DNA from 2 places in the Streptomyces sp. NPDC093598 genome. Region 1 is predicted to be linked to the other one. Evidence: riboswitches for the same ligand, from Rfam matches in the RefSeq annotation. Region 1 holds a riboswitch; the other holds the start of a gene.
The links. Region 1 has a riboswitch for thiamine pyrophosphate ahead of ACIRDU_RS26320 (thiamine ABC transporter substrate binding subunit). Riboswitches for the same ligand answer to the same signal wherever they lie in the genome.

Region 2: it holds a riboswitch for thiamine pyrophosphate, as region 1 does, so the genes downstream of both, thiC (phosphomethylpyrimidine synthase ThiC) here and ACIRDU_RS26320 (thiamine ABC transporter substrate binding subunit) in region 1, are expected to answer to the same signal.

The regions. Positions count from the first base shown of each region.
Region 1 is NZ_JBIWIV010000010.1:99,699-105,389, reverse strand. Features, by position in the region: gene ACIRDU_RS26335 (maleylpyruvate isomerase family mycothiol-dependent enzyme) at 1-246, opposite strand, end outside; gene ACIRDU_RS26330 (ABC transporter ATP-binding protein) at 272-1,291, opposite strand; gene ACIRDU_RS26325 (ABC transporter permease) at 1,291-2,892, opposite strand; gene ACIRDU_RS26320 (thiamine ABC transporter substrate binding subunit) at 2,931-3,968, opposite strand; TPP riboswitch at 4,093-4,199, opposite strand; gene rlmN (23S rRNA (adenine(2503)-C(2))-methyltransferase RlmN) at 4,224-5,330, opposite strand.
Region 2 is NZ_JBIWIV010000003.1:182,953-188,643, reverse strand. Features, by position in the region: gene ACIRDU_RS12650 (IclR family transcriptional regulator) at 1-76, shown strand, start outside; gene ACIRDU_RS12645 (SsgA family sporulation/cell division regulator) at 175-609, shown strand; gene ACIRDU_RS12640 (YibE/F family protein) at 1,103-2,350, opposite strand; TPP riboswitch at 3,023-3,212, shown strand; gene thiC (phosphomethylpyrimidine synthase ThiC) at 3,205-4,989, shown strand; gene ACIRDU_RS12630 (hypothetical protein) at 5,065-5,691, opposite strand, start outside.

The DNA.
Region 1 (5,691 bases):
GACGGCCTCGGGACCGGCCGCGCCCGGCACCTGCTCTTCGGGCACCTCCTCCTCGGCCCGGGTCCGCACCATCAGCTCCGCCCAGCGCAGGGCGCCGCCTGTGTGCCGGACGAGTTCCTCCAGCGACCAGTCGGGGCAGGTCGGCACGGTGCCGGACAGGTCGGCCCCGGAGATCACCACCTTCCTCAACAGGCCGATCTGGTGGGCGATCTCGTCGCAATAGCGGTCGTGTGCGAGTGGCGTCATGCCCCGCACCCTAGGGCGCGGACGATCAGGCGAGCACCACGATTTCCATCGCGTCGAACTCCACCCCGACCCGGTCCCCCACCTCGGGAGCGGCCCGCAGCGCGCACGCCGCCTCCAGACGGGGGGCGTCCTCCGGCTGGAGGCGGACGGCGACATGGGTGCCCTTGAAGGTGCGAGCGGTCACCGTGCAGCGCAGCCCCGAGTCGGCGGGCACCAAGCGCACTCCGGCGGGTCGCACGAGCAGCGTGCGCGTGCCCTGCGGGGCTCCCTCCGGCACCGGCACCTTGCCCCACGGCGTGTCCGCGGCCTCCGTCCCGACCGTCGCCTCGACCACGTTCTCGAAGCCGAGGAAGCGAGCGACGAACGCGTCGGCGGGCCGCTGCCACACCTCAAGGGGCGTACCGGACTGGGCGATCCGCCCGTCCCGCATCACCACGACCCGGTCGGCCAGCGCGAACGCCTCCCCTTGGTCGTGTGTCACGGCGAGCACGGTCGTGCCCAACCGGCCGAACAGTTCCCTCAGTTCGACGACCAGCCGTTCCCGCAGCGACCGGTCGAGCTGTCCCAGCGGCTCGTCCAGCATCAGCAGCCGGGGGCTCGGCGCCAGCGCCCGGGCCAGCGCCACCCGCTGCTGCTCCCCGCCGGACAGCGCGGCGACGGCCCGGCGGCCCGCGCCCGGCAGCCCCACGAGGTCCAGCAACTCCCGCACTCGTTCAGCCTGTTGTCGCTTCGACTCGCCGTGCATCCGCAGCCCGAAGGCCACGTTTCCGCCCACGTCCCGCTGCGGGAACAGCTGGTGGTCCTGGAACATCAGCCCGACCCCGCGCTTGTGCGCCGGCACGCCTGCCTGGTCGCGCCCGTCGAGCACCACCCGCCCGGAGTCGAGCGGCTGGAGCCCGGCCACCGCCCGCAGCAGGGTCGACTTGCCGCTGCCGCTGGGTCCGAGCACGCACACGATCTCGTGGTCGGCGACCTCCAGATCGACGGCGTCCAGCACGGCACGCCCGCCGAAGCGGACCGTCGCACCCTGCAGAGCCAGCAGCATCAGAACTCCCCCGTCCGGTCCGTGCGGAGCCTCTCCAGCACCAGCAGGGCCACGGCGCACACCACCATCAGAATCGTCGAAAGGGCCATCGCCTGGCCGTAGTTGAGGTCCCCGGGCCGCCCCAGCAGCCGGGCCACGGCCACCGGCAGCGTCGGCCGGTCGGGCCGTGCGATGAACACCGTCGCGCCGAACTCCCCGAGGGACACGGCGAAGGCGAACCCGGCCGCGATCAGCAGCGCCCGCCGCACCATCGGCAGGTCCACCTCCCGCCACACCCGCCAGGGCGAGGCACCCAGCACCGAGGCCGCCTCCCGCAGTCGTACGTCCACCGCCCGCAGCACGGGCAGCATGGTCCGCACCACGAACGGCACTCCGACCAGCGCCTGCGCGAGCGGCACCAGGATCCAGGAGGACCTGAGGTCCAGCGGCGGCTCGTCGAGGGAGATCAGGAACCCGAAGCCGACGGTCACCGCGGACACCCCGAGCGGCAGCATCAGCAGCGCGTCGAAGCCGCGCACGAACCGCCCGGCGTCCCGGCGGGTGAGCGCGACCGCGGCGAGCCCTCCGATCGCCACGGCGATGAGCGTGGCGGCGACGGCGTACGCCAGCGAGTTGCCGATCGCCTCGATCGGCGGGACCAGGAACACTCCCCCGTCCTCGCTGGTCAGCGCCCGGTAGTAGCCAAAGCCCGGCGCACCGAGGGACCGCTGCACCAGCACGGCCGGCGGCAGCACGAGCAGCACGGCGACGGTGACGAGAACCCCGCCCAGCAGCGCCCACTGCCCCGCGCCGCGCGGCCGGCGCGCGGTCACGGACGCGTCCACCAGCCGCAGCGCGGTCTCCCGCCGCCGCACGGTCCAGGCGTGCAGGGCGAGGATCGCGCCCACCGCGACGAACTGGATCAGCGTCAGCACGGCGGCCGTGGACAGGTCGAAGATCTCGGACGTCTGCCGGTAGATCTCCACCTCCAGGGTGGAGAAGGTGGGCCCGCCGAGGATCTGCACGACGCCGAAGGAGGTGAAGGTGAACAGGAAGACCATGAGTGCGGCGGCGGCCACGGCCGGGGCGAGCGCGGGCAGGGTGACCTGCCGCCAGGCCTTCAGCGGGGACGCCCCGAGCATCCGGGCGGCCTCCTCCTGCCGCGGGTCCAGCTGCCCCCAGAGCCCGCCGACCGTCCGGACGACGACCGCGTAGTTGAAGAAGACGTGCGCGAGCAGGATCGCCCACACGGTGGTGTCCAGCCGTACGCCCCACAGCTCGTCGAGCAGCCCGCCCCGCCCGACCAGCGCCAGGAACGCCGTACCGACGACGACCGTCGGCAGCACGAACGGCACGGTCACCACCGCCCGCAGGACCTGCTTGCCCGGGAAGTCGAAGCGCGCGAAGACGTACGCGCCGGGCAGCGCGACGAGCAGGGTGAGCGCGGTGGAGACCAGCGCCTGCCAGGTGGTGAACCACAGGACGTGCCGGACGTCGGACTGCGCCAGCACCTCCCCGATCCGTGCGAGGTGCCAGGTCCCGTCGGCCTTCAGACCGCGCGCGACGATCGCGGCGACGGGGTAGGCGAAGAAGACGGCGAAGAACGCGACCGGCACGGCCAGCAGACCGAACCGCGCCGCCGCGCCCCGCCTCCGAACGGCTACTTCAGTACGAGTGAGGTCCACGACTTGACCCACTGGTCGCGATGGTCGGCGATCTTCGCCGGGTCCATGGTCTCGGGGTCCTTCGCCTGCGGCCCGTACTGCACGAACTCCGGCGGCACCTGGGCGCCCTCGCGCACCGGGTACACGAACATGTTGAGCGGCATGTCCTGCTGGAACCGCTCGCTGATCAGGAAGTCCAGGAACGCCTTGCCGCCCTTGGTGTTCTTCGCGTTGCTGAGCAGCCCCGCGTACTCGACCTGCCGGAAGCAGGTGCCCTCGGCGACCCCGGTCGGCGCCGTGCTCGGCTTCGGGTCGGCGAAGACGACCTCGGCGGGCGGCGAGGAGGCGTACGACACGACGAGCGGCCGGTCGCCCTTGGCCTTCTTGCCGCCGGCCGAGCCGGAGAACTCCTCGTTGTAGGCCTGCTCCCAGCCGTCGACGACCTTCACGCCGTTGGCCTTGAGCTTCTTCCAGTAGCCCTCCCAGCCGGCGTCCCCGTACTTCGCGGCGGTGCCGAGCAGGAAGCCGAGCCCGGGCGAGGAGGCGGAGGCGTTCTCGGTCACGAGCAGGTTCCTGTACTGCGGCTTGACGAGATCGTCGAAGCTCCGCGGCGGTTCCAGCTTGTGATCGGCGAAGTACTTCTTGTCGTAGTTCACGCAGATGTCGCCGGTGTCGACGGGCGTGACGCGATGCTGTTCCTGATCGACCCGGTACTCGGCCTTGATCCGGTCGGAGCCCTTCGCCTCGTACGGCTGGAAGAGGCCGTTGTCGAGGGCGCGGGACAGCAGGGTGTTGTCGACGCCGAAGAAGACGTCACCCTGCGGGTTGTCCTTGGTCAGGATGGCCTTGTTCACGGCCTGCCCGGCATCGCCGTCCTTCAGGACGTCGACCTTGTAGCCGGACTGCTTCTCGAAGGCCGCGATGACGTCCTTGGACGCGGCCCACGAGTCGTGGCTGACGAGCGTCACGGTCTTGGAGTCACCGGACCCCTGACCGCCGTCGGACGACCCGCACGCGGCGAGCGTGCCGGCCATGCCGAGTCCGACGACCGCCGCCGTCAGCCGCTTTGCGTTGATGTTCACTGGATTCCTCCTGGAGTGACCAGGAGAAGACGCGGTCCTGCCCGGGACTTCCGGGGTCCCGGGCAGGACGCAACAGCTCGAGTGGTGACCGATCTCCCTACCCAGAATGACCTGGGCCAGGTTCGGAGGGTCTGCGGCCGTGTGCCGCACTCTCAGCGCTGTGGCGCTCCCCTGTCGGAATATGCAGATGTTCTTACGGCGGTCAGACTACCGTTCGGTGGCGGCGAGCTGACCACACGCCCCGTCGATCTCCTGACCACGAGTGTCCCGGATCGTCACCGGCACACCATGCGCGGCGATGGCCTCCACGAACGCCTTCTCGTCCTCCGGCCGGGAGGCCGTCCACTTCGACCCGGGCGTCGGATTCAGCGGAATGAGGTTGACGTGCACCGGCCTGCCCTTGAGCATCCGGCCGAGCCGGTCACCGCGCCACGCCTGGTCGTTGATGTCCCGGATCAGCGCGTACTCGATGGACAGCCGCCGCCCGGACTTGGCGCTGTACTCGAAGCCGGCGTCCAGCACCTCGCGGACCTTCCAGCGCGTGTTCACGGGGACGAGGGTGTCGCGCAGCTCGTCGTCGGGGGCGTGCAGCGAGATGGCGAGGCGGCACTTGAAGCCCTCGTCGGAGAACCGGTGAATGGCCGGGACGAGCCCGACGGTGGAGACGGTGATGCCGCGCTGGGACAGGCCGAGGCCATCGGGCTCAGGATCGGTGAGCCGCCGGATGGATCCGATGACCCGGTTGTAGTTGGCGAGCGGCTCACCCATGCCCATGAAGACGATGTTGCTGAGCCGCGCGGGACCGCCGGGCACCTCCCCGTCCCGCAGGGCCCGCATGCCGTCCACGATCTGGTGCACGATCTCGGCTGTGGACAGATTGCGGTCCAGCCCGGCCTGCCCGGTCGCGCAGAACGGGCAGTTCATACCGCATCCGGCCTGCGAGCTGATGCACATGGTCACCCGGTCCGGGTAGCGCATCAGCACCGACTCGACGAGCGTCCCGTCGAACAGCCGCCACAGCGTCTTACGAGTGGTGCCCTGGTCGGTCGACAGATGCCGCACGACGGTCATCAGCTCGGGCAGCAGCGCCTCCTGCAGCCGCCCGCGAGCACCGGCCGGAATGTCGGTCCACTGCTCCGGATCATGCGCGTACCGCGCGAAGTAGTGCTGCGAGAGCTGCTTGGCACGAAACGGCTTCTCCCCGACAGCGGCGACGGCCTCCTTGCGCTCGGCAGGAGTGAGATCGGCGAGATGCCGCGGCGGCTTCTTGGCTCCGCGGGGGGCGACGAAAGTGAGTTCTCCGGGTGCAGGCATAACCCTCCCAGTGTCGCAGATCAACTCCGGTTGCCCAGGCCGGAGTGGGGTGGGGGCGGTCACCCGTGGGTGCCACCTGTCAGCGTTGGTCGGCTTCGCACGGCTCAGGACCGCCCGACGTGCTCGGTTGCCGCGATCACCGCTGCTGAACGCTCGCGTCACTTCGAGGTCGTGCCGGGTCCGGCGCTCGGTCGACAGCCAGTGGATCGCCGCGTTCGTGGGACCGAAAGCGGTCCAGACGCACGGCAGACAGGAACCGAGGATTCGCTCAGCCTCGCGGAACCGAGTGTTCCTGCGCATGACGCCGGGCACGCGCGAGCAATGATGTCCTTCTACACGGCTTCGATGCACCTGGCGGAAA
Region 2 (5,691 bases), on a different contig from region 1:
GCTGCCCGCGGCCCGGCAGTTGCAGGCCGAGATGGGGCGCGTGCTCGGCTCGCTCGCGCTCTCTATCAGTATGTGAAAACTCACTCCTTGTGATCTGCTGTGTACGTTCAGCAAGATTCCACCAAGTGTCAGAGGTTCGTTCCCGGCCAGTCACGGCGAATGACGGGGTTATCGATGCGCGAGTCCGTACAAGCAGAGGTCATGATGAGCTTTCTCGTGTCCGAGGAGCTCTCCTTCCGCATTCCGGTGGAGCTGCGCTATGAGTCCAGTGATCCCTATGCCGTCCGGCTGACTTTCCACTTGCCCGGTGATGCCCCGGTGACGTGGGCTTTTGGGCGGGAGTTGCTGATCGACGGGGTCGGCCGGCCGTGCGGGGAGGGCGATGTGCGGGTCACGCCCGTCGACCCCGACGCGTTGGGCGAGGTGTTGATCCGGCTTCAGGTGGGCAGCGACCAGGCGTTGTTCCGGTCGTCGACGGCACCGCTCGTCGCTTTCCTCGACCGTACGGACAAGCTGGTGCCGCTGGGCCAGGAGGGCTCACTCGCCGACTTCGACGCCCACTTGGACGAGGCCTTGGACCGCATCCTCGCCGAGCAGGGCGCCGGCTGACACATGGATCCGGCGGCACGGTGGAGTAACGCTTCACCGGATGCCGCCGAGCTGTGCAGGAACGCTTCTTCCTGCGATCTTCGTATGACCGGGCGATCTTCTCGCGGTGGGGCAGGGGCTCTTTCCGCCGGAGGAGGCCCGGCCGCTGCGGTTGATGCGCCGGGAGGCGCGGCGCGAACCGGCCGGCGAATGTGCGGCGCGGCCGAGGCGGCGGGTGTGCGGGACGCCCGCGGGGCGGTGGATGTGCTGCACGCGGCCGAGACGACGGACATGCCGGACGCTGCCGAGACGACGGGTGTGCGAGGCGCTGCCGAGTTCACTGATGTGCGGGACGCCGCGAGGCCCCGACGTCCGGGAGGGGGCCTGAGGCCGAGTCGCTCGGAGTCGGCGCCGCTCCCCGGGGCCGGGCGTCGCACAGCGGAGCGGCCTGAGCGCGGGGCCGCTTCATCCGCTGCGCCCGATGCTGTGCACAGGCCTCCGCCACGCGGACGCGTCAGCGCTTGCGGCGCCTCCCCCTCCCCCCGCGTGCCGCCACGGAGGCCTCCGGGGCGGGCTCCGCTCCGGGGCGGTCGGCCGAGACGACCAGCGCCGCCAGGGCCGTGGTGACCGGCACCGAAGCGACCAGGCCGATCGAACCGACCAGTGTGCGCACGATCTCCTCCGCGACCAGCTCGCTGTTGGCGACCGTCCCCACACTGCTCTGCGCGATCGAGAACAGCAGCAGCAGCGGCAGCGCCGCACCCGCGTAGGCGAGGACGAGCGTGTTGACGACCGAGGCGATGTGATCGCGGCCGATCCGGATGCCCGCGCGGTAGAGCCCGCGCCAGCCCATCGACGGATTGGCCTCGTGCAGCTCCCAGACCGCCGATGTCTGCGTGACCGTCACGTCGTCGAGTACGCCCAGCGAGCCGATGATGACGCCGGCCAGCAGCAGACCGCTCATGTCGATCGTCGGGTAGAGGCCGTGGATCAGGCCGGTGTTGTCGTCGGTGTTGCCGGTGAGCGCGGCCCAGTCGATGAACACCGAGCCCAGGATGCCGATCAGCAGCAGGGAGATGAGGGTGCCGAGCACCGCCACGGAAGTCCGGGCCGACAGGCCGTGACACAGGTACAGGGCGATGAGCATGATGGCGCTCGCGCCCACCACCGCCACGACCAAGGGGTTCGAGCCCTGCAGGATCGCGGGCAGGATGAAGAAGTTCAGCACCAGGAAGCTCATGGCCAGCGCCACCAGGGCCATGACCCCCCGCAGCCGCCCGACGACCACGACGGCGAGCGCGAAGATGCCGGCGAGCAGCGCCATGGGCAGACGGCGGTTGATGTCGGTGACCGAGTACTGCAGGTCCTTCGGTGCCGAGGGCTCGTAGGCGACCACGACCTCCTGGCCCTCGTGCAACTGGCGGGACTGGTCCGGCTGGACGATCTCAGTGAACGTACGGCCCTTGTCGTCGCCGCTGTCGACCCGGATCGTCGCCCGCTTGCAGGTGCCCTTCTCCTGCTGCACCGCCGAGGAACCCTCCGCGGTGGAGGTGTCGCCGGTCGGCGGAACGCCCGAGGCGCCGGCCTCCCTGCAGCTCACCTCGACCACCTTGGTGACCGTGGCATCCTGCGTCTGCCGGTCGAAGCCGACGCCGGTGCGCTCGTGCGCCGGGGCGCCGCCCGGCCACAGCACGGCGAGACCGACCAGCACCGCCACGGCGAACGGGATCAGGACCGCCGCGATGACCTTGCGCAGGTGCATGGAGACGGGCGTGGCCGGACCGTGGTTGTGCGAGTGTCCATGCCCGCCACCCGGTGCGGAGCCGGGGCCGTGCCCTCCGTGCCCGTCGCCTCCACCGTGCCCGTCGCCTCCACCGTGCCCGTCGCCTCCACCGTGGCCGTGCCCATCACCTCCGCCCGACCCTGAATCGTGCCCGCCACGGGGGCCGGGGCCCTGCCCCCCGACGGGACCGCCGTGGCCGCCACCGGAATAGCCGCCACCCTGGCCGCCACCGGAGCCCGGCCCGTACTCACCGCTGGGACGGGAACCGTATGCACCGCCGGTACCCGAGCGGTACTCACCGCCGGAGCCGGGACCACGCTCACCGCCGGAGCCCGAGCGGTACTCTCCGCCGGTACCCGAGCCGTACTCGCTGTCGGAGCCGGGACCACGTTCGCCGCCGCCCCCGGGGGCGAAATCCGAGCCACGCCCGTACCCGGGCGCAGGGCTCTGCCCCCTGGTCGGCTCTCTCCCGGCCCCGGTGGCGAAACCATGGCCGTTGCCACGGCCGTCGCCGTTTCCGGCGCCGGATCCGCGGGGCGGCTCGGGTGGTGGGTAGGGGGGACGCTGCGTCGTGGTCACCGACCGATCATCGCAAGAACGAGGGGGGCCCTCTGTTCACCGCGCCAGAATTGCCGCTAGCGTGGGGGCACCTTTTGTACACGCGGGAGCTCGGAGCACCGGGCTGAGAGGGCGCTGACCTCCGTCCCAGCGATGTTTCACATGAAACATCGCCGGAGTCGAGTGATGTTTCACACGAAACGTCGCCGGACGGAAACCGCTGCGTCGACCGCCGAACCTGTTACCGGGTAATGCCGGCGTAGGGAGTAGGTCTGATGACCAGCAAGGACGCACGCACGCCTGCCTCCGTTCAGGACGAGAAGTCCGAGGAGGCCGGAAAGTCCATCGGCTGGCACAAGGCGTACGTCGAGGGCACCCGCCCCGACCTGCGCGTGCCGGTCCGTCAGGTGCACCTCACCAACGGCCAGTCGATCACGCTGTACGACACGTCGGGTCCGTACACCGATCCACTCGTCGACACCGACGTCCGCAGGGGCCTGGCGCCGCTGCGCGAGAACTGGATCATCGCCCGCGGTGACACCGAGGAGTACGCGGGCCGCCCCGTCCGCCCCGAGGACGACGGCATCAAGCACACCTCGCCCCGCGGCGGTCTCCGCAACCTGGACGCGGTCTTCCCCGGCCGGCCGCGCCAGCCGCGCCGCGGCAGGGAGGGACAGGCGGTCACGCAACTCGCGTACGCCCGCCGCGGCGAGATCACGCCCGAGATGGAGTACGTCGCCATCCGGGAGAACGTGTCGCCCGAGGTCGTGCGCGACGAGATCGCCGCCGGCCGGGCTGTGCTGCCGGCCAACGTCAACCACCCGGAGATCGAGCCGATGATCATCGGCAAGCGGTTCCTGGTGAAGGTCAACGCCAACATCGGCAACTCGGCGGTGACGTCCTCCATCGAGGAGGAGGTGGAGAAGATGACCTGGGCGACCCGCTGGGGCGCCGACACGGTCATGGACCTGTCCACCGGCCGCAACATCCACACCACCCGCGAGTGGGTGCTGCGCAACTCTCCCGTCCCCATCGGCACCGTGCCGCTCTACCAGGCCCTGGAGAAGGTCGACGGCCGGGCCGAAGAGCTGACCTGGGAGATCTACAAGGACACGGTCATCGAACAGGCCGAGCAGGGCGTGGATTACATGACGGTCCACGCGGGCGTGCGTCTGGCGTACGTGCCCCTGACGGCGAACCGCAAGACCGGCATCGTCTCCCGCGGCGGTTCGATCATGGCCGCCTGGTGCCTCGCGCACCACAAGGAGTCGTTCCTGTACGAGAACTTCGAGGAGCTCTGCGAAATCCTCGCCGCGTACGACGTCACGTACTCGCTCGGCGACGGCCTCAGGCCCGGCTCGATCGCGGACGCCAACGACGAGGCGCAGTTCGCGGAGCTGCGCACACTCGGGGAACTCAACCGGATCGCGAAGCGTTTCAACGTTCAGACCATGATCGAGGGCCCGGGCCACGTCCCGATGCACAAGATCAAGGAGAACATCGACCTTCAGCAGGAGATCTGCGATGAAGCTCCGTTCTATACGCTCGGCCCGCTGACCACGGACGTCGCCCCGGCGTACGACCACATCACCTCCGGCATCGGCGCCGCGATGATCGCCTGGTGGGGCACGGCGATGCTGTGTTACGTGACGCCCAAGGAGCACCTGGGCCTGCCGAACCGTGACGACGTCAAGACCGGCGTCATCACCTACAAGATCGCCGCCCACGCAGCCGACCTCGCCAAGGGACACCCGGGTGCGCAGGAGTGGGACGACGCCCTCTCCGACGCCCGTTTCGAGTTCCGGTGGGAGGACCAGTTCAACCTGGCCCTCGACCCGGACACGGCACGGGAGTTCCACGACGAGACCCTGCCCGCCGAGCCGGCCAAGACGGCTCACTTCTGCTCGATGTGCGGTCCCAAGTTCTGCAGCATGAAGATCTCACAGGACATCCGCCGTGAACACGGCGGCACCCGGACCGAGATCGAGGAGGGCATGGCCCTGAAGTCGAAGGAGTTCGCGGCCAGCGGGAACCGTGTGTACCTGCCCATCGCGGACTGACCCGGCCGCGCACAGGCCCGGGGGCCGATGGTCCCCCGGCCTGTGGGAGGTGCCTGCTCGGACGGGATCCGACGGCTACTCCGGCTGATGCTCCGGTCCTCCGAAGTCCGGGCTGGTGTAGTCCGGACTGCTGAAGCTGGGGCGCGAGCCGCGGTCGCCGTCGTCCGGGCTGGTGAACCCCGGGCGGTCGTAGCCGAGGTGCGGCATGCGGCTGACCGGCGTGGACGAGGGCGTGGGGTGCAGCGCGGCGGCCGCGCCGGGGTCGACGAGTGCTTCCCGCAGGAAGGGCAGGACGCCGCGTTCCAGCAGCGCATCGTGCCAGGCCTCCTTGGCCCGGGCCACTTCCTCCAGCAGCTCGCCGTACGGCCCGCCTTCGGCCGTGGGCTTGTTCCGCAGGGCCGTGAGCAGCAGTCCCACCGCGGCGACAAGGATCGCCACCGCGGTCACGGCGCCGAACACCCAGCCCGTGGTGAGCATGGTCCGGGCGAATCCCTGCTCGGGGTCGAGCATCTGCAGGATGTAGCCGACGAGCAGGAAGATCGCCGCCGCGGTTCCGGCCAGGACGGGTGCGAGGACGGCGACGACGGCGACGGCGCCCGCGCCGGTGGCCTCGGCGACGCCCATGGTGGCGGCGAGCCCCGACGCGCCCGCACCCGGCTCGGAGGAACCGGACTCGCGCACGGCCGTCGAGGCGGACGACGC